3 regions of the Streptomyces sp. NPDC031466 genome follow, and region 1 is predicted to be linked to each of the others. Evidence: riboswitches for the same ligand, from Rfam matches in the RefSeq annotation. Region 1 holds a riboswitch; each other region holds the start of a gene.

Region 1 (7,300 bases):
GGCGTCGAAGGTCGTCTCCTGGTGGACCAGGTACGACCCGATGGCCTCGCCGCCGATCGCGGCCTCCACCGCCTCGGCCACGAGGGCCGGGTAGTAGCCGCTGCGCTCGATCGCCGCGCGCAGCCCCTGGGTCGTCGTACCGGTCTTTGCCATGCCGTCCATCCTACGGCCCGGCGGGGGGCGCACGGTGCCCCCATGGCGCGCTCGTGCCCGGGGCGTACGCCCTTCAGTACCCGGGGAGCGTACGCGGGCCGAGATCGTCGCGGGCGGGCGGCGGCGCGAGCCTGACGGAGGCGCCGAGGACGGACAGGCCGCGCTGGGCGACGACCACGGGCTCCAGCGTGACGCCGACCACCTCGGGGTGGTCGTCGACGAGCCGGGAGACCCGCTGGAGCAGCTCTTCGAGGGCCGGGGTGTCCACCGGGGCCGAGCCGCGCCAGCCGAAGAGGAGGGGGGCGGTCCGAATGGATCTGATCAGGGAGGCCGCCTCCCGGTCGGTGACCGGGATGAGGCGGTGGGCGGTGTCGCCGAGCAGCTCGGAGGCGGCTCCCGCGAGCCCGAAGGAGAGCACGGCCCCGGCGGCCGGGTCGATGACGGCGCGTACGACGGTGTCGACTCCGCGCGGCGCCATCCCCTGGACCACGGGACGCAGCTCGGCGGGCTTGCCGAAGGCGTCGGTCAACTCCTGGTAGGACCGGCGCAATTGGTCCTCGTCGGTGAGGTCGAGCCGCACTCCGCCGAGGTCTGCGCGGTGGCGCAGGTGCGGGGCCGTGGTCTTCAGGGCCACGGGGTAGCCGAGGGTGCGCGCGGCGTGCGCGGCCGCGTCCGGGTCGGGGGCGGGCAGCGCGCGCCGTACGCGGATGCCGTAGTGCCTGAGCAGTTCGTGGGCGTCGGCCTGGGCGAGGGTGGCGCCGCGGGGGTCGTCGTCCTTGGCCAGCAGCGCCGCGATGCGGTCGGCGGCGCCGCTCTCGTCGATGTCGTCGTACTCGTGCACCTTGCCGGGTTCGGCGGCCTCGCGGCGCCACTGCGCGTACTTGACGGCTTCGGCGAGGGCGCGGACGGCTCGCTCGGCGGCGGGGTAGGCCGGGATGCGGTACTGGTCGGCGGCGGGGGCGGTGGCCTCCACCATGGACGCGGGGGCCTGCGCGGTGACTCCTGGGGCCTGCGCGGTGGCTGCGGGAGCCTGCGTCGTGGCTCCTGCGGTCTGCGTGGTGGCCGCGGGGGCCTCCGGTCCGGCTGCCGCCGTGGGCGGGCGTCGCGGGGCGTTCGTGGCGTCCGCCGGCGGTTTCGGCGGGGCGTCGGGCCCGGTGCTGGTGGCGGCGGACAGCGCTTCGGCGAGGCCGCCCAGCTCCACGTGGACGACGGCGACCGGCTTCGCGGGGCACCCCGCGGCCGCCGCGCGCAGTTCCGTGGCCAGCGTCTCCGGGTCGGCGGCCGCCCCGTCCTCGCGCACCCAGGGGATCGCGTTGACGATGACCGCGTCGCAGCCCTCGTCCGACAGCGCCTCGGCGAGCGCGGTGCGGAAGTCGGCCGGCGCGGCACCGGTCGTGAGGTCGCGCGGCGGCAGGGGTCGCAGCCCGTCGGCGACGCACGCGTCGTACGTGAGGAGCCCCAGCGACTCGGAGTTGCCGAGGATGCCGACCCGGGGACCGGCCGGCAGCGGCTGCTGGGCGAGCAGCAGCCCCGCGTCGACCATCTCGGTGACGGTGTCCACACGGATGACGCCCGCCTGGCGCAGTAGGGCGGACACGGTGGCGTGCGGGAGGCGCGTGGCCTGTACCGCGTGCCCGGTGGGCGCGATCCCGCTGTGCCGGGCGCCCTGGACGACGACGAGCGGCTTCGCGGTCGCGGCCCGGCGCGCGAGGCGGGTGAACTTGCGCGGGTTGCCGATGGTCTCCAGGTACATCAGCGCGACGTCGGTGTCGGGGTCCTCGTACCAGTACTGGAGGAGGTCATTGCCGGACACGTCGGCGCGGTTGCCGGAGCCGACGAACGTGGACAGGCCCGCGCCCCGCCGGTGCAGCCCGGACAGCAGCGCGATGCCGATGGCGCCGGACTGGGTGAACAGACCGATGCGCCCGCGCGCGGGAGGCTCGGGGGCGAGCGAAGCGTTGAGCCGCGTGCGGGGCGAGGTGTTGATCACGCCGAAGGCGTTGGGGCCGATGATGCGCATGCCGTACGAGCGCGCCTGGCGCACCAGTTCCCGCTGGCGCGCACGCCCTTCGGGGCCGCTCTCGCCGTACCCGGCGGAGAGCACCACCAGGCCGCGTACGCCGTGCTCGCCGCAGTCGGCGACGACGTGGGCCACCTTCTCGGCGGGCACGGCGATCACCGCGAGGTCCACGGACTCCTCGATGGCCGTCACGGAGCGGTGCGCGGGGACGCCGTCGATCTCCGCACCCTCGTCGAAGGCGCTGTTCACCGCGTACAGGCGCCCGGTGAACCCGCCCTCCTGGAGGTTGCGCAGCACGCTGCGGCCGACGCCGCCCGGGGTGCGGCCCACGCCGATCACCGCGACCGAGCCCGGCGTCAGCAGCCGCTGCACCGAGCGTCCCTCGGCGCGCTGTTCGCGGGCGCGCTGCACGGCCAGGGAGCGGTCGGTCGGCTCCAGGTCGAACTCCAGGCGGACGACACCGTCCTCGAAGCTGCGCTTTTGCCGGTAGCCGGCGTCCGTGAAGACTTTGATCATCTTGGTGTTGGCGGGCAGCACCTCGGCGGCGAACCGGCGGATGCCCCGCTCCCGCGCGACCGCCGCGATGTGTTCGAGGAGCGTGGAGGCCACGCCACGGCCCTGGTGGGCGTCCTGCACGAGGAAGGCGACCTCGGCCTCGTCGGCCGGCGCGCTGGCGGCCATGCCACGCTCGTCGATGCGGTCGTAGCGCACCGTCGCGATGAATTCGCCGCCCACCGTGGCCGCGAGTCCCACCCGGTCCACCTGGTCGTGGTGGGTGAAGCGGCGCACGTCCTTGGCGGACAGCCGGGGGTAGGGCGCGAAGAAGCGGTAGTACTTCGACTCGTCGGACACCTGTTCGTAGAAGCTGACCAGGCGGTCCGCGTCCTCGACCGTGATGGGCCTGATCCGCGCGGTGCCCCCGTCGCGCAGCACCACGTCGGCTTCCCAGTGCGACGGGTAGTCGTGCCGGTCCTGCCGATGCCGATCCTGCTGATCCGACGGGGTCTGCATGGGGCCAGCGTACGGGTCGCGGGGGCATGCGGTCCGGGTACGGTCGAGGAGGACCGGCGTTCGGCCGACGGAGCACCCGCCACGGCATGCGACAATGGTCTAGACAAGTGTGAGACACCTGGAAGGGCAGCAACACATGGCTGAGCGCCGCGTCAACGTCGGCTGGGCCGAGGGCCTTCACGCCCGACCCGCCTCCATCTTCGTCCGCGCGGCCACGGCCGCCGGCGTCCCCGTGACGATCGCCAAGGCCGACGGCAACCCGGTCAACGCCGGCTCGATGCTCGCGGTGCTCGGCCTCGGCGCCCAGGGCGGCGAGGAGATCGTCCTCGCCTCCGACGCCGAGGGTGCGGACGCCGCCCTGGACCGTCTGGCGAAGCTGGTCGCGGAGGGCCTCGAGGAGCTTCCGGAGACGGTCTGAGCCACCCAGCGCGTTCGATCGCGCAGCACTTTTGAAGGGTCCACTCCGGAACACGGGGTGGGCTCTTCGCTTTATCCAGGGCAACTCAGAGGAAATCCGGCGCGAGTCGGTGCGATCCGGCGCGTTACCGCGCGCTCCGGCGCGTTCCGAAATTCACGCAGAATGAATTCTCTCGAATAACGCCGCCCTGTGACTTGTATACGGCACGCGCGTTAATTCCTAAGGCTCACCGTGTTGACGGGATGTTGCGGATCCCTCACACGGCCCGCGCTCGCTGTATGGCGCAATCGGTGCGCGCCCGCGGTCCGCTCCATCTGGTCGCAGGTGAGCGCCCTGGCCCGCTCCCCGTCCCCGCGGCCCACCGCGTCGACGATCGCCGCGCGCTGCGCCCACGCGTCGAACGGCGCCGCTGACGGCTCCACGACGTACATCCAGGCGATCTTGTGCCGGAGCTGGGCGAGCAGCGCGATGAGGCCGGGACTGACGGAGGCCTGGGCGAGCGTCTCGTGGAACCAGCCGCCCAGTGACCGCAGATCCTCCCCCTGCCCCCGCCGCGCGCGCTCCTGGCCGAGCCGGACGAGGCCGCGCAGGACCTTGAGGTGCGCGTCGGTGCGGCGCCGGGCCGCGCGGGCGGCCGCGAGCGGTTCGAGCAGCATGCGCAGCTCCAGGAGGTCGGCCGCCTCCTGCTCCGTGGGCTCGGCGACGCAGGCGCCCGCGTGTCGGCGCGTGACGACGAACCCCTCGGCCTCCAGGGTGCGCAGGGCCTCGCGCACCGGAACGCGCGAGACGCCGTAGCGGCGGGCCAGAAGCTCCTCGGTGAGCCGGCCGCCCCTTTCGTGGACACCGGAGACGATGTCGTCCCGGATGGCCGTGCACACCGAATGCGCGGGAATACGCATGACCGGACCTCCGCCTTAATCCCCGCGAAACGCGGTCGACCGACGCTCGTTCGGCAACTCTATTGCAGAGTGCCGGAATTACCGACGGCGGGCCGCAATCCATGGATATCTTTTGGCCAAGCGCGGAAGGGCCGGAAAACCGCGAAGACCCCGGCTCGGGAGAGCCGGGGTCTTCGGTGTGCTGAGAGGTCAGACGTTGACGCCGTGCGAGCGCAGGTACGCCACGGGGTCGATGTCCGAGCCGTACTCGGGGCCGGTGCGGGCCTCGAAGTGGAGGTGCGGGCCACTGGAGTTGCCGGTGGAGCCCGAGAGGCCTATCTGCTGGCCCGGGGTGACCGTCTGACCGACGGTGACGCCGAGCGAGGACATGTGGCCGTACTGGGTGTACGTGCCGTCGTTCATCTTGATGACGACGTTGTTGCCGTACGCGCCGCCCCAGCCGGCCTCGACGACGGTGCCCGCGCCGACCGCGTGGACCGGGGTGCCGGAAGCGGCGTGGAAGTCGACGCCGGTGTGGCTGCCGGAGGACCACATGGCGCCGCCGGTCTGGTAGCCCGTGGAGACGTACGAGCCGGAGATCGGGGAGACGTAGGCGTTCAGGCGCTTGCGCTCGGCCGCGCGGGCGGCGCGCTCCTTGGCCTCGCGCTCCTTCTTGGCCTTCACCTTGGCCTCGGCCTCGGCCTTGCGCTTGTCCTCGGCGGCCTTCTTCTTGGCGGCCGCTTCGGCCAGCTTGGCGGCGGCGGCGTCCTCGGCCGCCTGGCGCTGCGCGGCGGCCTGGGCGTCGATGGTCTCGGCGAGCGAGCCGCCCACGGAGATCGCCTGGGTGAGGCCGGTGTGCTCCACGGCCCCTTCGTCGACGGCGGCGAGCGCCGGAGCGGCCATGCCTCCGATGACCCCGGTGGTGGTCAGCGCGGCGACGCCCGCGACGTTCGCGGTCGTGCGGGTGAGGCGGCTGGGACGACGGTGCTTCCCGGTGGCACGGGTGAACGCCATGAAGCGGCTGATCCTTTCCTTCCTTCTCGCCTACCGGGTTAGCTGACGGGTTCGGAGCAGGAAGGTCTCCTACGAGCCCCTCACCTGACGGCAAGGTGCCCGATTCACCCCAAGGGACTGTGGGTCCCCGGCTCCCCTGGCTCGCACCGTACGGGGACTCGGCGATGACTGTCCGGTGCCGCGGATGCGACGTGGTGTGTGACGGACAGCCGGATCGAAGCTAAGCGCCCCCTCTTTCAATCGACAAACGGATCGACACTTTTGTTGCGCACGCCACACGGCAGACGGGCAACCGCCATACAAACTCGGACATATGAGGCCCCGGCGACCGAACCGGTCACCGGGGCCTCGAAACGCGCTGACTCTCGCTCAGCCGCCGCCTCTGGATCGAGCGCGGCCTCTGGTCGGCCGCAGCCTCTGGTTCAGCCGCTGACCACGCTCACCTCGCCGATGCCGAGCGCCCTGACGGGCTCCTCGATCTGCGCGGCGTCACCGACGAGGATGGTCACCAGGTGGTCCTCCGGGAAGGCGCTCACGACGGCCGCGGTGGCCTCCACGGTGCCGGTGGCGGCCAACTGCCGGTACAGCTGTGCCTGGAAGTCGTCCGGCAGGTTCTGCTCGACCTGGTCGGCGAGCGTCGCGGCGACGGAGGCGGCCATCTCGTACTTGAGCGGGGCCACGCCCACGAGGTTCTGCACCGCCACGTCGCGCTCCGCGTCCGTCAGGCCCTCCGCGGCGAGCGTGCGCAGGACCTTCCACAGGTCGTCCAGCGCGGGGCCGGTGGAGGCGGTGTCGACCGATCCGCTGATGGCGAGCATCGCGGCGCCCGAGCCGTCCGGAGCGGACCGCAGGACCTGGCTGAACGCCCGCACTCCGTAGGTGTAGCCCTTCTCCTCGCGCAGGACGCGGTCCAGCCGGGAGGTGAGGGTGCCGCCGAGGCAGTACGTGCCGAGGACCTGGGCCGGCCAGATCCGGTCGTGCCGGTCCGGGCCGATGCGGCCGATCAGGAGCTGCGTCTGGACGGCTCCGGGGCGGTCCACGATGACGACGCGGCCCGTGTCGTCGGCGGTGATCGGCAGGCTCGGGCGGGGCTCGGCCGTGCCGCCCGTCCAGGTGCCGACGGTGTCCGCGAGGACGGCGTCCAGGTCGGTGCCCGTGAGGTCACCGACGATCACCAGGGTGGCCGTCGCGGGGCGGACGTGCTTCTCGTAGAAGGCGCGTACGGCCGCCGAGTCGATGGCGGTGACCGTCTCCTCGGTCCCCTGGCGGGGCCGGGACATGCGCGTGCCGGCCGGGAAGAGCTGCCGGGAGAGTTCCTTGGCGGCGCGGCGCGCCGGGTTGGCGGCCTCGTGCGGGATCTCGTCCAGGCGGTTGCGCACGAGGCGCTCGATCTCGCTGTCCGCGAAGGCGGGGGCGCGCAGGGCGTCGGAGAGCAGGCCGAGCGCCTTCGGGAGGCGGGAGACCGGGACTTCGAGGGAGACCCGGACGCCGGGGTGGTCGGCGTGCGCGTCCATCGTGGCACCGCAGCGGTCGAGCTCGGCGGCGAACTCCTCGGCGGAGTGCTTGTCGGTGCCTTCGTTGAAGGCCCTCGCCATGATCGTGGCGACGCCGTCGAGACCCTCGGGCTCGGCGTCCAGGGGCGCCTCCAGGTGCACCTCCACGGCGACGACCTGCTGGCCCGGGCGGTCGCAGCGCAGCACCGTGAGGCCGTTGGGCAGGGCGCCTCGCTCGGGGGCGGGAAAGGCCCACGGCTTGGCCGTGCCGGCCTGGGGCTGCGGGTGGAACTGCATCGTCGCGGCCTCGCTC
Region 2 (7,300 bases), on a different contig from region 1:
AGCCCGGGGCGCTCCTGCACTGCGCGACGGACTGGGAGCCGTACGCCGAGCAGATGCTGGAGGTGCTCACCGCGCACCCCGACTTCGAGAACACGCGGCCGGACGGCGGCTACGCCCCGCGCCCGGAGTTCCGCCCCCTGACCCGCTTCGAGGGCCAGGGCCTGACCAAGGGACATGTCGTCCGCGACCTGCTGTTCCGCCGCACCGCACCGCTCGGGACCGGCGCCGGTCGGTAAGGCCCCGTCGCGGCCACCCGTATCCCTCGTTAGGGTCAACGACGTGGCCACCAGTTCTCCGTATCCGATACCCCCCGAGGCCCCCGCCCCGGGAGAGGTCCGCCGCGCCCACTGGTGGCAGCGGCGCGCGATACGGGCGGCCGGGCTCGTCACGCTGCTCGCCCTGTCGGGCCTGGTGATCCTCGCCCTGGTCAGGGAACAGACCGGCACCGAGGGCTTCCTCGTCGGCCTCGGCCTCGCGACGGTGCCGGTGCCGCTGCTCGTCGCCGCGTTCCGCTGGCTGGACCGGGTGGCGCCGGGGCCCTGGCGCAATCTCCTGTTCGCCTTCGCGTGGGGGGCGTGCGCGGCCGCGCTCATCGCGATCGTCGCGAACAGCTTCGCGATCCGCTGGATAGCCACCGCCACCGCGGACCCGCACAGCGCCGACACCCTCGGCGCCACGGTCATCGCCCCGATCGTGGAGGAGTCGGCCAAGGCCGCCGCCGTCCTGCTCGTCTTCCTGTTCCGCAGACGCGACTTCACCGGCGTCGTCGACGGCGTGGTGATCGCCGGGGTGACCGCGACCGGCTTCGCGTTCACCGAGAACATCCTCTACCTCGGCAACGCCTTCGTCACCGACCAGCTCAGCCGCGACAGCGGCCTGGCCTCCGTGACGGCCGCGACGTTCTTCGTGCGCGTGGTCATGTCGCCGTTCGCGCACCCGCTCTTCACCGTCCTCACCGGCATCGGCTTCGGCCTCGCCGCGTTCTTCGCCGAGCGCCAGCACGTGCGCCGCGTGCTGCTCCCGCTCACCGGGCTGCTGCTCGCGATGGGCGTGCACGCGCTGTGGAACGGCTCCGCGGTCTTCGGGCAGTACGGCTTCTTCACCGTGTACGCGCTGTTCATGCTGCCCTCCTTCGGCCTGGTGACCTGGCTGGCCATCTGGACCCGGCAGCGCGAACTGCGCCTGATCCGCGCCGAGCTGCCCGCCTACGCGGCGGCGGGCTGGCTCACCCCGCCCGAGCCGTACGCGCTCGGCTCGATGCGCGCCCGCGCGCTGGCCCGCGACTACGCCGCGTACACCTGGGGGAAGGCGGCGGCCCGCACGGTCGCCGAGTACGAGACGTACGCGACGTCCCTGGCGTTCCTGCGCCACCGGGGGCGCCGCGGCAGGGCCGGCGCCGACTTCGTCGTACGCGAGCGGGAGCTGCTCGAAGAGCTGTGGGAGCGCCGCGGGCCGGCCCGCCCCGCCCTGGCCTACGCGGCCCGCGCGACGGCGCCGGTCCTGTACCCCATGCCGATGCCCCTGGCCGTGGGGATGCCCTACGCCGGACACGGCCACCCGCCGCCCTACGGCGCCCCTGCCTACGGCCCCGCATACGGCGGCCCCGCACCGGGCGGCCCCCCGTACGGCCACCCGGCGTACGGCTGGCCGCCGCACAACCTCTACCGCTCCTAAGCGCCCCGGCGCCACGCCCGGCGTCAGGCGGAGGCCGCCGTGAGCGTCGCCAGCTCCACCTCGGTCAGTTCCACGTCCGCGACCGCCAGCAGGGCCGGCAGCTGCTCGACCGTGCGCGCGGAGGCGATCGGCGCGGCCACGGTCGGCCGGGCGGCGAGCCAGGCGAGCGCCACGGTGGCGACCTGGACGTCCCGCTCGGCCGCGATCCGGTCGAGCGCGTTCAGCACCCGCTCGCCGCGCTCACTGCCCACGTACTCCTCGACGCGGCCGCTGCGCGCGCTCTCCACCCGCGTGCCGGGGCGGTACTTGCCGGTGAGGAAGCCGGACGCGAGCGCGAAATAGGGGACGGCCGCGAGGCCGGCGCGGGAGGCGACCTCCTGGAGGGGGCCTTCGTAGGTGTCGCGGGAGACGAGGTTGTAGTGGGGCTGGAGCGCGACGTAGCGGGCCAGGCCCTCGCGGTCGGAGAAGTCGAGGGACTCCTGGAGCCGGTCGGGGGCGATGTTGGACGCGGCGATCGCCCGCACCTTCCCGGCCCGCACCAGCTCGTCGAGCGCCCCGATGATCTCCTCCACCGGGACCGACGGGTCGTCGAAGTGGGTGTAGTAGAGGTCGATGTAGTCGGTGCCGAGGCGGCGCAGGGAGGCCTCGGCGGCGCCCTTGATGGTGTCGGCGGAGAGTCCCTTGAAATCGGGGTGGGAGCCGACCTTCGTGGCGACGACGACATCGGAGCGGTTGCCGCGCTCGGCGAGCCACGCGCCGATGAGCGTCTCGGACTCGCCGCCCTTGTTGCCGTCCGCCCAGTGCGAGTAGGCGTCGGCGGTGTCGACGAAGTTCCCGCCCGCCGCGACGTAGGCGTCGAGGACGGCGAAGGAGGCGTCCCGGTCGGCGGTCCAGCCGAAGACGTTGCCTCCGAGGGAGAGCGGGAAGACGTCGAGGTCGGATGAGCCGAGCGTACGGAGAGAAGTCATGCGTTCCTCAACGTCCCTGCCGGAAGGGGAATTCCGGCAGGGCACGGCTCGGCGCGCGCGGGCGCCGGACTCAGGGGGCGCTCAGGGGCTGCTCAGGGGCTGTTCAGGGGTTGAGGCCCTTGCCCTGCAGCCAGGACAGCGGGTCGATGTTGGCCCCGCCCGCGGTGTGGACCTCCATGTGCAGGTGCGGACCGGTGACGTTGCCGGTCGCGCCGACCCGCCCGATGACATCGCCGGTGGCGACCTTCTGACCCACGCTGACGTTGAGCGAGGACTGGTGGCAGTACCAGACCTCGGTGCCGTCGGGCAGCTCCAGGACCGTGCGGTAGCCGTACGCGCCCGCCCAGCCGGCCTCCTTGACGGTGCCGGTGTGCACGGCCTTGAGGGGGGTACCCGTCGGCGCGGCGAAGTCCAGACCGGTGTGGTGCCCGGAGGACCACATGGCACCGGCGTCACCGAAGTGCGAGGTCAGGGTGTACGAGGAGGTGGGCAGCGCATAGCTCTTGGCGAGCTTGGCCCGACGCTCGGCCAGGGCCTTGGCCTCCCGGGCCTCCCGCTCCTTCTTCTTCTGGGCGGCGGCCTTCGCGTCGGCCTCGCGCTCGGCCTCCCGCTGCTGGGCGGCGGCTTCGGCGGCGGCCTTCTCGGCGGCGCTCTCCTCGGCCGCGGTGCGCACCGCGTCGTCCGCCTGGGCCTGCTGGTTCTCCGCCTGCCGCATGATGCGGGCGCGCAACGCCTCGCCCGCGTCGGCGCCGCCCTGCCGGATACCGGCGGTGCCGGCACCGGCGGTGGTGAGCGGCGTGGCGGCCGGGACGGCATCGGCGCCCGCGGCGGCGGACGCGTCGTCGGCCATCAGGGAGCCGATGCCGGGAAGCGAGTCGGCCTTGGGCAGCGAGTCTGCGACGGCGCCCAGGTCGGGCATCGAGATGGTGACCGGCGGCTTGCCGTCCTGCGCGGTGGCGATGCCTCCCGCGCCGACGGCGGCGATGACGCCGACGCCCAGCACGGTGGAGCTGCGGGCGAGCCCGCCGCCGCCCTTCTTGTGCACACGGTGCCTGCCGCGGACGGGGCGGACGGACTCCTCGGTGGGGTTCCATTCCTCCCAGGTCTCCTGGTCGTACCCACCGAAATCGTCGTCGTTCGGTATGTACACGGCTTGGGGGGCAGGCCGGTTGGACGCCACTGGGGCGCGCTCCTTTCCTTCCTTTCGCCTACCGGGTTAGCTGACGGGTTCGGAGCAGGAAGGTCTCCTACGAGCATCCGGCACGAGGGCGCGGATGCCTGATTCACCCCAAGTTGGTGGTTCCCCGGCTCCCTTGCGGGATTAGGCGCGTGCGCACGGAGCCGTCGCTGGTGACGGCTGGGACGACCGCGCTGCGTTATCGAACGTTAATAGACGGGGGGCCCGTATTCCAAGCCGTTCCGATTGATCGTTAACGGCTTCGGCCCGTACTTATCAGGACACGGGCGCCAGGACCGGGGCGAGTTGACCCCTCGCCGCGTTGACAAAACGTCAGTTGGGCCGTGCGGCAACGCACTTCGGTCACCCCGGGTCACCGTCACGCTCGTGGTGTCCGTGGGTCACGTCCGCGGTGGCGGGGCGCCGCAGGGCGAGCAGCGCCATGTCGTCCGTGGCCGCGCCCCCGGTGTGCCGCCGCACCTCCTGCGTGAGCGTGGCCAGCAGCGCGTGCGGGCCCTCGCGGCCGGGGAAGATCCGCCCGCCGAGCCGGGCCGCCGGGTCGTAGAAGACGCCCGCGGCGTCGCGCGCCTCCGACAGGCCGTCCGTGTAGAAGAGCAGCATCGCGCCGGGCGGGAACTTCGACTCGTCCGCCCGGTCCGGCCAGCCGCCCAGTTCGCCCATGCCGAGCGGCAGCGCGGGCTCGCTCGGGGAGAGCACGCACAGCCGCCCGTCGCCGCGCAGCAGCAGCGGCTCGGGATGCCCTCGGTTGACCAGTCGTACGCAGCCGTCGCTGAGCCGGATCTCCGCGAGGACGGCGGTGGTGAACCCCTCGAAGGCGTCCAGCCCGTCCCGCCGGGTGCCCTCCCGCGCCAGCGCCCGCTCCAGGCGCTGCGCCACCGCCTCCAGGGTGGCCTCCTGCTCGGCGGCCTCCCGGAAGGCGCCGATGACCACGGCGACGGCGGCCACCGCGCCCATGCCCTTGCCGCGCACGTCGCCGACGATGAGCCGCACGCCGTGCGGGGTGTCCTGTACGGCGTACAGATCGCCGCCGATGAAGGCGTCCGCCTGCGCGGCCTCGTACCGCGCCGCGATGTCGAGCCCGCCGATCCGGGGGTCCGGCTGCGGCAGCACGGCGCGCTGGGTGGCCTCGGCGATGGAGCGGGCGGTGGCGAGCCGGTCGTTGCCGCGGCGCACGACGCGGTTGATGACGATGGCGAGGGCGGCGACGGTCATCACGGTCAGCAGTTCGGTGACGGCCTCGACATGGCTGTTCGCCGCGTTGCCGTAGTGCAGCACGATGACGGAGACGGAGGCCGCGGCGCCGGTCAGGGCGGTGTTCAGGAGCGAGTAGAAGGGGGCGGCGATCAGCGGGGCGGCCGTGAAGAGCGGGGCCGCGGTGAAGTCGGGCGGGGTCGAGGCGTCGTACAGGACCCCGACGACCAGGAGCAGGACCGGCAGGGCCCGCACGAAGGCCCGCTCGTGCGCGGTGGCTCCGCTGCCGCCGGTACCTCCACGCTGCCCCACCGCTTGTCTCCCGCCGAGTTTGCGCCCATCACCGCGCTGCACCCAGGTTTCCCGCAGCGGGGCGGGGGTGCGAGCCGGTGTGGGCCGAGCGGGTCACGGGGCGGAAAACACCGAGGGCCGGAAGCATCGAAATGCTTCCGGCCCTCGGCCTTCAGTAGCGGGGACAGGATTTGAACCTGCGACCTCTGGGTTATGAGCCCAGCGAGCTACCGAGCTGCTCCACCCCGCGTCGGTAAACACAACAGTACGCCATCCGGACGGATGAAGCGAACCGCTTCTCCGGGGGCCGGTGGGGTGGTCGGGGGTGGCGGGGTCCGGCGGGGCGGTCGGGGCGGCGGGGTCGGTGGTCGCCGGCTCGGCGTCCGGGGTATCGCGCCGTGTCCCGGGTGCGTCTCGGGCGTGCGGCGCGCCCCGGGCGTACGACCTGCACGTCCTGCCACGCCGCGCTCCCGGGCGCACGACCTGCACGTCCTGCCACACCGTGCCCCCGGGCGCACGCCCAGGCGTACGAATGGGCGATTCGTTTCCCTCTGCCGGGTCACCGGCCGAGCCCCTTCGCGCTGCGCCCGCGAGGCTCCCAGGTAAAGCAGCCCTGCACCTTCGGAAGGCGGCACCCATGTCCACTCCTCCCCCTAGCCCGAGCCCGAGCCCCAGGCACCGGAGCAAGCGCGGAGCCCTCGCCGTGGCCATGGCGCTCACCGCGCTCACCCTCGCCCTCGGTACCGCCCCGGCCACCGCCGACGACCCCGGGCCCGAGCCCCAAGCCGACGGAAAGGTCACCAACTCCCCCGGCCTCGCCACCGGCAACCTGGTGCAGGCCCCCGTGCACGCCACCGTGAACTTCTGCGGCAACACCATCTCGGTCGCCGGCGTCCTCAACCCCACCCCGAACAACGTCTGCGAACCGCAGTAACCCGAAGCGGGTCGTACCTCGGGCGTAGAGGGTGCTCACCCGTCAGGCGTGTGCAGCTCGTCCCGGCAGTTGACGCCGCGCCGCTGCGGTCGATGCGATGGTCACCGCATGGTCGGTGCGACGGGGATGACGAGGGCGCCTTGGCGCACGTGGTGGCAGCGGTGGCCTTGCCGGGTGGGCCGGGCCACGACGGCGTGGGCGGTGGTGTACGCCGGTTTCGGCGTGGCGTGCGCGTTGAGCGGGACGCCCCTGTTCTACCTGGGCAGCGAGCCGGGTCCCCCGGCGCTGGGCTGGGGGGTCGCGGCGGTGGGGGCGGGGGCGGCCCTGACCTGCGGCGCGGTCGCACGGTACGGACTGCGGCCGGCGTCGCGGGTGGGGCTGTGGGTGCTCTGCGTGCCGGCCGGGATGGCCGCGTTCGGCTTGCTGATGGACGTCATCACCCTGGTATTCGGTCAGGGGGTGGACAACGGCGTGGCCGCGGCGAACCACGCGCTGGCGGCGGCCGGGGTCGTGCTGCTCGCGGCCACGGCCCGGTCCGTGCGCCCCCCGCCCGCCGCGGCCGTCGCACGGACTCCTTCCGCCGCCTCCGGGCCGGTCCAACTGGCGGCCGGTGTCGGGACGGCGGCCTTTCTCCCCTACGCGGCGATGAAGCTCATCTGGGCGTCCGGCGGGGCCTTCGCCGGGATGACCGGCGAGGAGATGCTCGCCGTCTCCGAGCGCAACGGCGCGTCAGGAATCTGGCTGACGCTGGAGTCCTGGGGCCTGGACGGCACCGTGTTGCTGGCCGCGCTCGGCGCCTTCCTGTTGTGGGGCCTGGCCCGTCCGTGGGGCCAGGTCTTCCCGCGCTGGTCGCTGTGGCTGCGCGGCCGCCGCGTCCCCCGCTGGCTCCCGCTGGCCCCGGCCTTGCTCGGCGCCGCCACGCTGGCTCCGTACGGGGTGTTCGGCATCGGGTACCTGACCCTGGCCTCGACCGGCATGGTGACGATGCGGCGAGGCGACTTCCACTCCGCGAGCGATGCGCTGCTGGTCGCCTGGATCGGCCTG
Region 3 (7,300 bases), on a different contig from region 1:
TGTACTTCTCGGTGGCGATCTCCGCCTCCCGGTGGAGCGCGTCGACCTTGGACTTCACCTCGGCGGGGCTGAGCCGGGGGTCCGCGTGCCCGGTGCCGTCGAGGGCGGTCACCGAAGCGGCTCCCGCCAGGGCGAGGGTGGCGGCGGTGCGGGCCGCACGGCCGGTGAGCAAGCGCTGTCGGGGTTTGCGGTGCGCTGCCACGAAGGGGGCTCCTTACCTGACCGGCGACGGCCCGCACAGGGGGAGCGGGCCGCCGCCGGGTTTCTCGGCGGTGATGACCGACTGCCGCCCTGGACGGGCGGCGGTGGGGATCCGGTCACCTGGTGAAGGACGCTAAACCCGGACGTAACGGCCCGGTGAGGGCTTGCGTGCAACTGACGGAAGTGGGCGGAACGGCGACCATGTATGCCCGTTCCGGATGCGGATTCGATGACCTACTTGTCATGAGTGTGGCCATTGTGGTGGCTGTGCCCCAGCTGTCCGTCGCGGGGTGATAAGGGGCCGCCCGAGGTGGGCGACGTGGGGCCGGGCTAGGCTCCGGCCTCATGGACGTACTCATCCATCTCTTCGTCGGCCTGCACATCATCGGCATCGCCTCGCTCCTGGGCGGCTTCCTGACCCAGATGAAGCAGATGGGCCAGGGCACCGCCCGCTTCAGCCCCGCGATGCTGCACGGCGCGTTGACCATGCTCGTGACCGGTGCCGTCCTGGTGGGCCTGAACCAGGCCGACGACAACCCGGTCAACAACCTCAAGATCGGCATCAAGATGGCCGTGCTGATCGTGATCCTCGCGCTGGTCTACGTGAAGCGGGACGAGGAGAAGATCGACAAGGGCGTGTTCGGCGCGGTGGGGCTGCTGACGACGGCCAACATCTTCATCGCCGTGCTGTGGACCTGATCCCCCCAATGACGGCCCTCCGGTAACGGCCCTCCGTTAGCGACCCTCTACGCGCGCGTGGCCCGCACTCCGCGAAGAGTGCGGGCCACGCGCGCGTAGAGGGCGCTCACCAGGGTTATGCCGGGCGCACCACACTGTGGATGGGCAGGTAGGAGATCGCCTCGACACGGACGTTCGCGCCCGGCCTCGGGGCGTGGATCATCGTGCCGTCGCCGATGTAGATCCCCACATGACTGAGGTCGTCGTAGAAGAACACCAGGTCACCCGGCTCGGCATCGGCGGTTCTCACGGTTGTGCCCGCCTTCGCCTGATCCCATGTGGTGCGCGGCAGGGAGATCCCGACGGCCTTCCACGCGTCCTGGGTGAGCCCGGAGCAGTCGTAGGAATCCGGACCGGTGGCGCCCCAGACGTACGGCTTGCCGAGCTGGGCCCGTGCGAAATCGACGACCTTCGCGGCCTTGGTGGAGTACCCGCTGTCCGTGCTCCCCGACCCGGGAATCGACCCGGGGATCGACCCGGGACCCGACCCGGCTCCGGTCCCTGAGCCGCCGTCCTGGCCCTCTCCCGCACCCTCGGCCTGCCCGCCCCCGTGCCCCTGCCCCTGGCCCCGATCCGTCTCCTTCCGCGCCGCCTCTTCGGCCTTGTGCTTGCGCTCCGCCTCGGCGGCCTGTTCGCGCGCCAGTCCCTCGGCCTTGCGCTCGGCCTCCCGCTCCCGCTTCCGTTCGGCCGCCGCGAGCCGTGCCTTCTCCTCGGCGGTCAGCTCCGAGAGCAGCTCACGCGCCTCGCCCAGCTTCTTCTGGACGGTCCGCTTGCTCGTCCTGAGGCCGTCGCGGGAGTCGCTCAGCGTCTCGAGGCTCTGCGCCGCCCTCGCGCGCTGTTTCGTCGCCGACGCCTGCTGCGCCTGGTAGTCGTCCACGGCCTTTTTCTGCCGCGCGGTCAGCCGGCCCGCCAGGTGGTTCTGGTCGAAGTAACCCTGAGGGTCGTCGGCCAGCATCATCGCGGCCGTATGGGAGGCGGCGCCGGTGCGGTACTGCGCGGCGGCGTAGGAGCCGAGCTTTTGACGTGCCTCGTTCAGCTTGTCCGCGCGCTGGGCCACGTCGTCGAGCAGGCGGTCGGTCCTCCTGCGCTGCTTGTCGGTCTTTTCCTTGGCCGAGTTGTACTTCTGGGTGGCCACGCCCGCCTGGTGGTAGAGGTCGTCGACCTTCTTCCGCACCTCTTCGAGGCTGGGTCCTTCGGGGCCGGGCTCTTCGAGGCGGGGCCTCGTCGGCTCGGAGGGGGCTGCCTGCGCGCTCTGCGACAGGAGGGCCACGGAGGTCAGGGCCGCCGTCGTGATGCCGACGGCCGGGGTGGTGCGGGTCCGGGGTGCGGTCGGCCGGGTCCGTGGCTTGCGGTGCGACGCCAAGGGAGGCGACTCCTTCCGTAGACCGCCTACCGGGTTAGCTGTCGGGTTCGGGCGGGTGCTCCGGAAGGTTGCCCTACGGTCCCGTACTGCGTACGGGACCGATTCACCCCAGGTTTTCGGTGGGTCCCCGGCTCCGAACGCGTCGGACTCGGCGGAGGCCACCCGCTCCCGGCGAGGTTCGCCGGCGGGGGACGAGCGGCCCGCGCAGCACGCTAGCCAACTCGTGAGGCGGGTGTGAAGGTTGATGTTCGATATGCCCGATACATTTCCGTGACTTTACGAGGGCCTTGATGCGGGCGTGAGGTGAGCATGACGCGGGAAGCCCGGGGGCCGCTGCGGAGCGTGAGCGTTCGTGGGCGGGGCGTAGAGGAAGGTGAGCCGGTCACCGGATGTGAGTCACCGGCGGATGTGAGGTGGTCGGAACCCGGGGCGGTTTGTCAGTGGGGCCGCCTAGACTCGGGAGGCGATGAGCAGCCTCTTTGATGACAGCTTCCTGGCGGACCTGCAGCCTTCCCGGGCCGCGGACGAAGAGCCCCCGCCGCCGCCCGAGGACAGCGCTCCGGAACCCGTTCCGGACGACTTGTTCAGCGGGAAGTTCGACGTGCCCATGACCCGGGACACGCACTACCGCGACGGTGCCCCGCGCCCGGTCATCGACCCGGCGACGCTCCTGGAGGGGCTGAACGAGAACCAGCGCGCGGCCGTCGTGCACGCGGGCGCCCCGCTGCTCATCGTCGCCGGCGCCGGCTCCGGCAAGACCCGCGTGCTGACCCACCGCATCGCGTACCTCCTCGCCGAGCGCGGTGTGCACCCCGGCCAGATCCTCGCGATCACCTTCACGAACAAGGCCGCGGGCGAGATGAAGGAGCGCGTCGAGCAGCTCGTGGGCCCCCGGGCCAACGCGATGTGGGTGTCGACCTTCCACAGCGCCTGCGTCCGCATCCTGCGCCGCGAGTACAAGAAGCTGGGCTTCACGTCCTCCTTCTCGATCTACGACGCCGCGGACTCCAAGCGCCTGATGGCCCTGGTCTGCCGCGATCTCGACCTGGACCCCAAGAAGTTCCCGCCGAAGTCCTTCAGCGCCAAGATCTCGAACCTGAAGAACGAGCTGATCGACGAGGAGGACTTCGCGGCGCAGGCGGCCGACGGCTTCGAGAAGACCCTCGCCCAGGCCTACGCCATGTACCAGTCACGCCTGCGCGAGGCGAACGCGCTGGACTTCGACGACCTGATCATGACGACGGTCCACCTCCTGCGTGCCTTCCCGGACGTCGCCGAGCACTACCGCCGCCGCTTCCGGCACGTCATGGTCGACGAGTACCAGGACACGAACCACGCGCAGTACGCACTGGTGCGCGAGCTGGTCGGCCCCTCCGGAGGCGAGGGCGACGACCCCGCGGAGCTGTGCGTGGTGGGTGACGCGGACCAGTCGATCTACGCCTTCCGCGGTGCCACCATCCGCAACATCCTCCAGTTCGAGGAGGACTACGCCGACGCGACGACGATCCTCTTGGAGCAGAACTACCGCTCCACGCAGACGATCCTGACCGCCGCCAACGCCGTCATCGAGCGGAACGAGAGCCGGCGCCCGAAGAACCTGTGGACCAACCAGGGCGCGGGCGCCCGCATCACCGGCTATGTCGCCGACACCGAGCACGACGAGGCGCAGTTCGTCGCCGACGAGATCGACCGGCTCACGGACGCGGGTGACGCGAAGGCCGGCGACGTCGCGATCTTCTACCGGACGAACGCCCAGTCCCGTGTCTTCGAAGAGATCTTCATCCGTGTCGGCCTGCCCTACAAGGTCGTCGGCGGCGTCCGCTTCTACGAGCGCAAGGAGGTCCGCGATGTGCTGGCCTACCTGCGCGTTCTCGCGAACCCCGAGGACGCGGTCCCGCTGCGGCGCATCCTCAACGTCCCCAAGAGGGGCATTGGCGACCGCGCCGAGGCGATGATCGACGCCCTCTCGCAGCGCGAGAAGATCTCCTTCCCGCAGGCACTGCGTCGCGTCGACGAGGCGTACGGAATGGCGGCCCGCTCCACCAACGCCGTCAAGCGGTTCAACGCGCTCATGGAGGACCTGCGGACCATCGTCGAGTCCGGCGCGGGCCCGGCCGTCGTCCTGGAGGCCGTGCTCGAACGGACCGGCTACCTCGCCGAACTGCAGGCGTCGACCGACCCGCAGGACGAGACCCGCATCGAGAACCTCCAGGAACTCGCCGCCGTCGCACTCGAATTCGAGCAGGAGAACGCGCAGGGCAACGAGCGGGCGGAAGGCGAGGAGGGGGCCGCCGCTCCGGCGGGCACGCTCTCCGACTTCCTGGAGCGCGTCGCGCTCGTGGCCGACTCCGACCAGATTCCGGATGAGGAGGACGACGGCTCCGGAGTCATCACGCTCATGACGCTGCACACCGCCAAGGGCCTGGAATTCCCCGTGGTGTTCCTGACCGGTATGGAGGACGGCGTCTTCCCGCACATGCGCTCCCTCGGGCAGGTCAAGGAGTTGGAGGAAGAGCGTCGCCTCGCCTACGTGGGCATCACGCGTGCGCGGGAGCGGCTCTACCTGACCCGGTCCTCGATGCGCAGCGCCTGGGGCCAGCCCTCGTACAACCCGCCGTCCCGCTTCCTCGAAGAGATTCCGGATACGCATCTGGACTGGAAGCGGAAGGGCTCCGTCGGCCCCCTCGCGTCCTCCGGTCCCGCCGGTGGCATCGCCTCGTCGCTGTCCTCCTCGCGCTCGCGCACCGGTGGCGCGCAGGGCTTCGCGACCCGCCGCGCCTCGGAGAAGCCGGTGGTCTCGCTGGCGGTCGGGGACCGGGTGACGCACGACCAATTCGGCCTGGGGACCGTGGTCGGGGTGAAGGGCACGGGGGCGAACGCCGAGGCGACGGTGGACTTCGGTGAGCCCAAGCCGAAGCGGCTCCTGCTGCGGTACGCGCCGGTCGAGAAGCTGTAACGCCGAGGGCGGGAGCCCGATGGGCCGCGCCTTCGCCGGCGGCGGCCCATCGGCGAGCCGCGCCCGGCGGGGCGGCCTCGGCTACGTCGGGTCGAGGCCGTGGCTGCGCAGCCACGGCAGCGGGTCGATCGCCGAGCCGTGGCTGGGGCGCACCTCGAAGTGCAGGTGCGGGCCCGTGGAGTTGCCGGAGTTCCCGGAGAAGGCGATGGTCTCGCCCGCCTTCACCGGACCGCTGGAGATCTTGTGCTGGGAGAGGTGGCAGTACCACGTCTCCGTGCCGTCCTTGGCGGTCACGATCGCCATGTTGCCGTAGGCGCTGTTCCACTTCGTGGTCACGGTGCCGTCGGTCGCGGCGAAGACCTCTGTGCCGTACGAGACCGGGAAGTCGATGCCGGAGTGCGCCGACATCCAGTTGACGCCCGCCTGTCCGTACTGCGCGCTCAGCCCGTGCTGCTTGACCGGCAGGACGAACTTGGGGCGCATGCGTTCCTTGCGCGCCGCCTCCGCCGCCGCCTTCTTCTGCGCGGCCACCTTCTGGGCCTTGAGGTCGATGCGCTCCTGCGTGCGGCTCGCCCGGTCAGCGAAGTCACCCGCGTCCGCGGAGAGGTTCGCCAACTGGGTGTCCAGCTTGTTGTTGGCGGTGGAAGGCTGCACGGACGCGGCGTCCGGGACCGAGGCCGCCGTCTCCTTGTGGTCGTCCCCGCCGAAGCTGCCCACGGAGGCGGCGGCCACTCCGGCGACGCCCATCACGCAGGCCGAGGGCACGGCGACGGTCAGCAGAGCGGAACGCTTGGCGGGAGTGCGGCGGCGGGTCCTCGACCGGCCCGCTCCAGATCCGCCGCTCTTGCCGCGGGCGGCGCGGGGCGCGGGGACCGGGACGTGCGCGGCGGGCTCGTGCTCCGCGTCCTCGTACGGGTCCTCGTCCCCGCCTTCGTAGGCGTCCGCGTCCGCGGATGCGGCCTCGGCGGAGATCTCGTACTGCTCGGTCAGTTCGTACCGCTCGATGCTCTCGTACGCCTCACCGGCCTCGTACGGCTGCGGAGGCTCAGATTCCGCGGACTCGTGCGTCGAGGGCGTCCCGTGTGACGAGTGCGTCGCATGTGTCTCGTGCGACTCCCGCGACTCACCGGCGGAGTTCCACGCGGTGGCGTCGTAGGCGCCCGTGTCGAAGGCCTGGGTCTCCCACTGGCCGGTCGTGGGCGCCTGGCTCCAGTCGGTGGTGTCCCACTGGCCCGTGCTGTCGGGGCCCTGCTGGGAGGGAATGCCGACGAGGTGCTGATAGGCGCCGGTCGACCAGCCGGAGGTGTCGTGACTGCCGGTGTCGTGGGCGCCGTGCTGTTGCCCGGCGTACGTGTCGTAGGCGGCCGGCTGCCGAGAGGCGTCGTCCGCCTGCTGACGGGTGTCCGGGGCGGTCGCCCACTGGCCGGTGTCGTACTCGGCGCCGCTCATCTCGCCGAAGAGCGGGTCGGTCGCGAAGGTGCCGGTGTCGAAGACCCCGGTGTCGCAACTGCCGGTGGAGTAGGCGTCATAGCCGTAGCCGCCGTGCGGGGCGCTTTGCTGGTCGTACGTCGCGTAGTGGGGGTAATCGGCGCCGGGTGCCGAGGGCGGGGGAGTCGAGCTCCCCGACGGGTGACGGTCGTTCACCAACTTCTCTTTCGCCTCGGCAGCAGGGGCAGAGCAGTGCGGCGACTGTACCCGGCGGTATGCGGGCGCGACAATCTTCGGCAGGTTTCATGGTTGCAGTAAACGGGCATTCAGCCTTCTTTCGGGGGACTATGGGCATCGGCTTGGTACTGCGTTCGACCCTTGTTCGAGCCGGGACGGGATGTGCGGCTGTGAATGCGTGAGCAGCCGTCATCGGCCAAGAGGTCAGGCGACCGTGAGTCCGCCCGGTGCCCCCTTGGCATCCGCCCCCGGTTCGGCCAGATCGAGCGCTTCGCGCACGCCGTTCGCGACCGCCGGATGGACCGGCAGCGCGAGATGGCCGATTCCGGTCACCTGGATGTTCTGCGCGAGCAGGTCGGGATGGTCGACACAGGCGG

The links. Region 1 has a riboswitch for cyclic di-AMP ahead of ACZ5GP_RS32255 (M23 family metallopeptidase). Riboswitches for the same ligand answer to the same signal wherever they lie in the genome.
Region 2: it holds a riboswitch for cyclic di-AMP, as region 1 does, so the genes downstream of both, ACZ5GP_RS15135 (M23 family metallopeptidase) here and ACZ5GP_RS32255 (M23 family metallopeptidase) in region 1, are expected to answer to the same signal.
Region 3: it holds a riboswitch for cyclic di-AMP, as region 1 does, so the genes downstream of both, ACZ5GP_RS25055 (C40 family peptidase) here and ACZ5GP_RS32255 (M23 family metallopeptidase) in region 1, are expected to answer to the same signal.

What each region holds. Positions count from the first base shown of each region.
Region 1 is NZ_JBVIJT010000016.1:66,818-74,117, forward strand. Features, by position in the region: gene ACZ5GP_RS32235 (DUF5998 family protein) at 1-153, opposite strand, end outside; gene ACZ5GP_RS32240 (bifunctional acetate--CoA ligase family protein/GNAT family N-acetyltransferase) at 227-3,184, opposite strand; gene ACZ5GP_RS32245 (HPr family phosphocarrier protein) at 3,321-3,602, shown strand; gene ACZ5GP_RS32250 (GntR family transcriptional regulator) at 3,815-4,501, opposite strand; gene ACZ5GP_RS32255 (M23 family metallopeptidase) at 4,691-5,494, opposite strand; cyclic di-AMP (ydaO/yuaA leader) riboswitch at 5,507-5,668, opposite strand; gene ACZ5GP_RS32260 (M16 family metallopeptidase) at 5,917-7,300, opposite strand, start outside; gene ACZ5GP_RS32265 (M16 family metallopeptidase) at 7,299-7,300, opposite strand, start outside.
Region 2 is NZ_JBVIJT010000005.1:663,756-671,055, reverse strand. Features, by position in the region: gene trmB (tRNA (guanosine(46)-N7)-methyltransferase TrmB) at 1-236, shown strand, start outside; gene ACZ5GP_RS15145 (PrsW family intramembrane metalloprotease) at 280-1,674, shown strand; gene ACZ5GP_RS15140 (aldo/keto reductase) at 1,698-2,642, opposite strand; gene ACZ5GP_RS15135 (M23 family metallopeptidase) at 2,746-3,822, opposite strand; cyclic di-AMP (ydaO/yuaA leader) riboswitch at 3,833-3,980, opposite strand; gene ACZ5GP_RS15130 (PP2C family protein-serine/threonine phosphatase) at 4,183-5,343, opposite strand; tRNA gene ACZ5GP_RS15125 (tRNA-Met) at 5,499-5,572, opposite strand; gene ACZ5GP_RS15120 (chaplin) at 6,032-6,256, shown strand; gene ACZ5GP_RS15115 (hypothetical protein) at 6,431-7,300, shown strand, end outside.
Region 3 is NZ_JBVIJT010000010.1:110,527-117,826, reverse strand. Features, by position in the region: gene ACZ5GP_RS25065 (C40 family peptidase) at 1-202, opposite strand, end outside; gene ACZ5GP_RS25060 (hypothetical protein) at 547-900, shown strand; gene ACZ5GP_RS25055 (C40 family peptidase) at 1,016-2,302, opposite strand; cyclic di-AMP (ydaO/yuaA leader) riboswitch at 2,311-2,466, opposite strand; gene pcrA (DNA helicase PcrA) at 2,769-5,258, shown strand; gene ACZ5GP_RS25045 (M23 family metallopeptidase) at 5,340-6,902, opposite strand; gene ACZ5GP_RS25040 (lipase family alpha/beta hydrolase) at 7,128-7,300, opposite strand, start outside.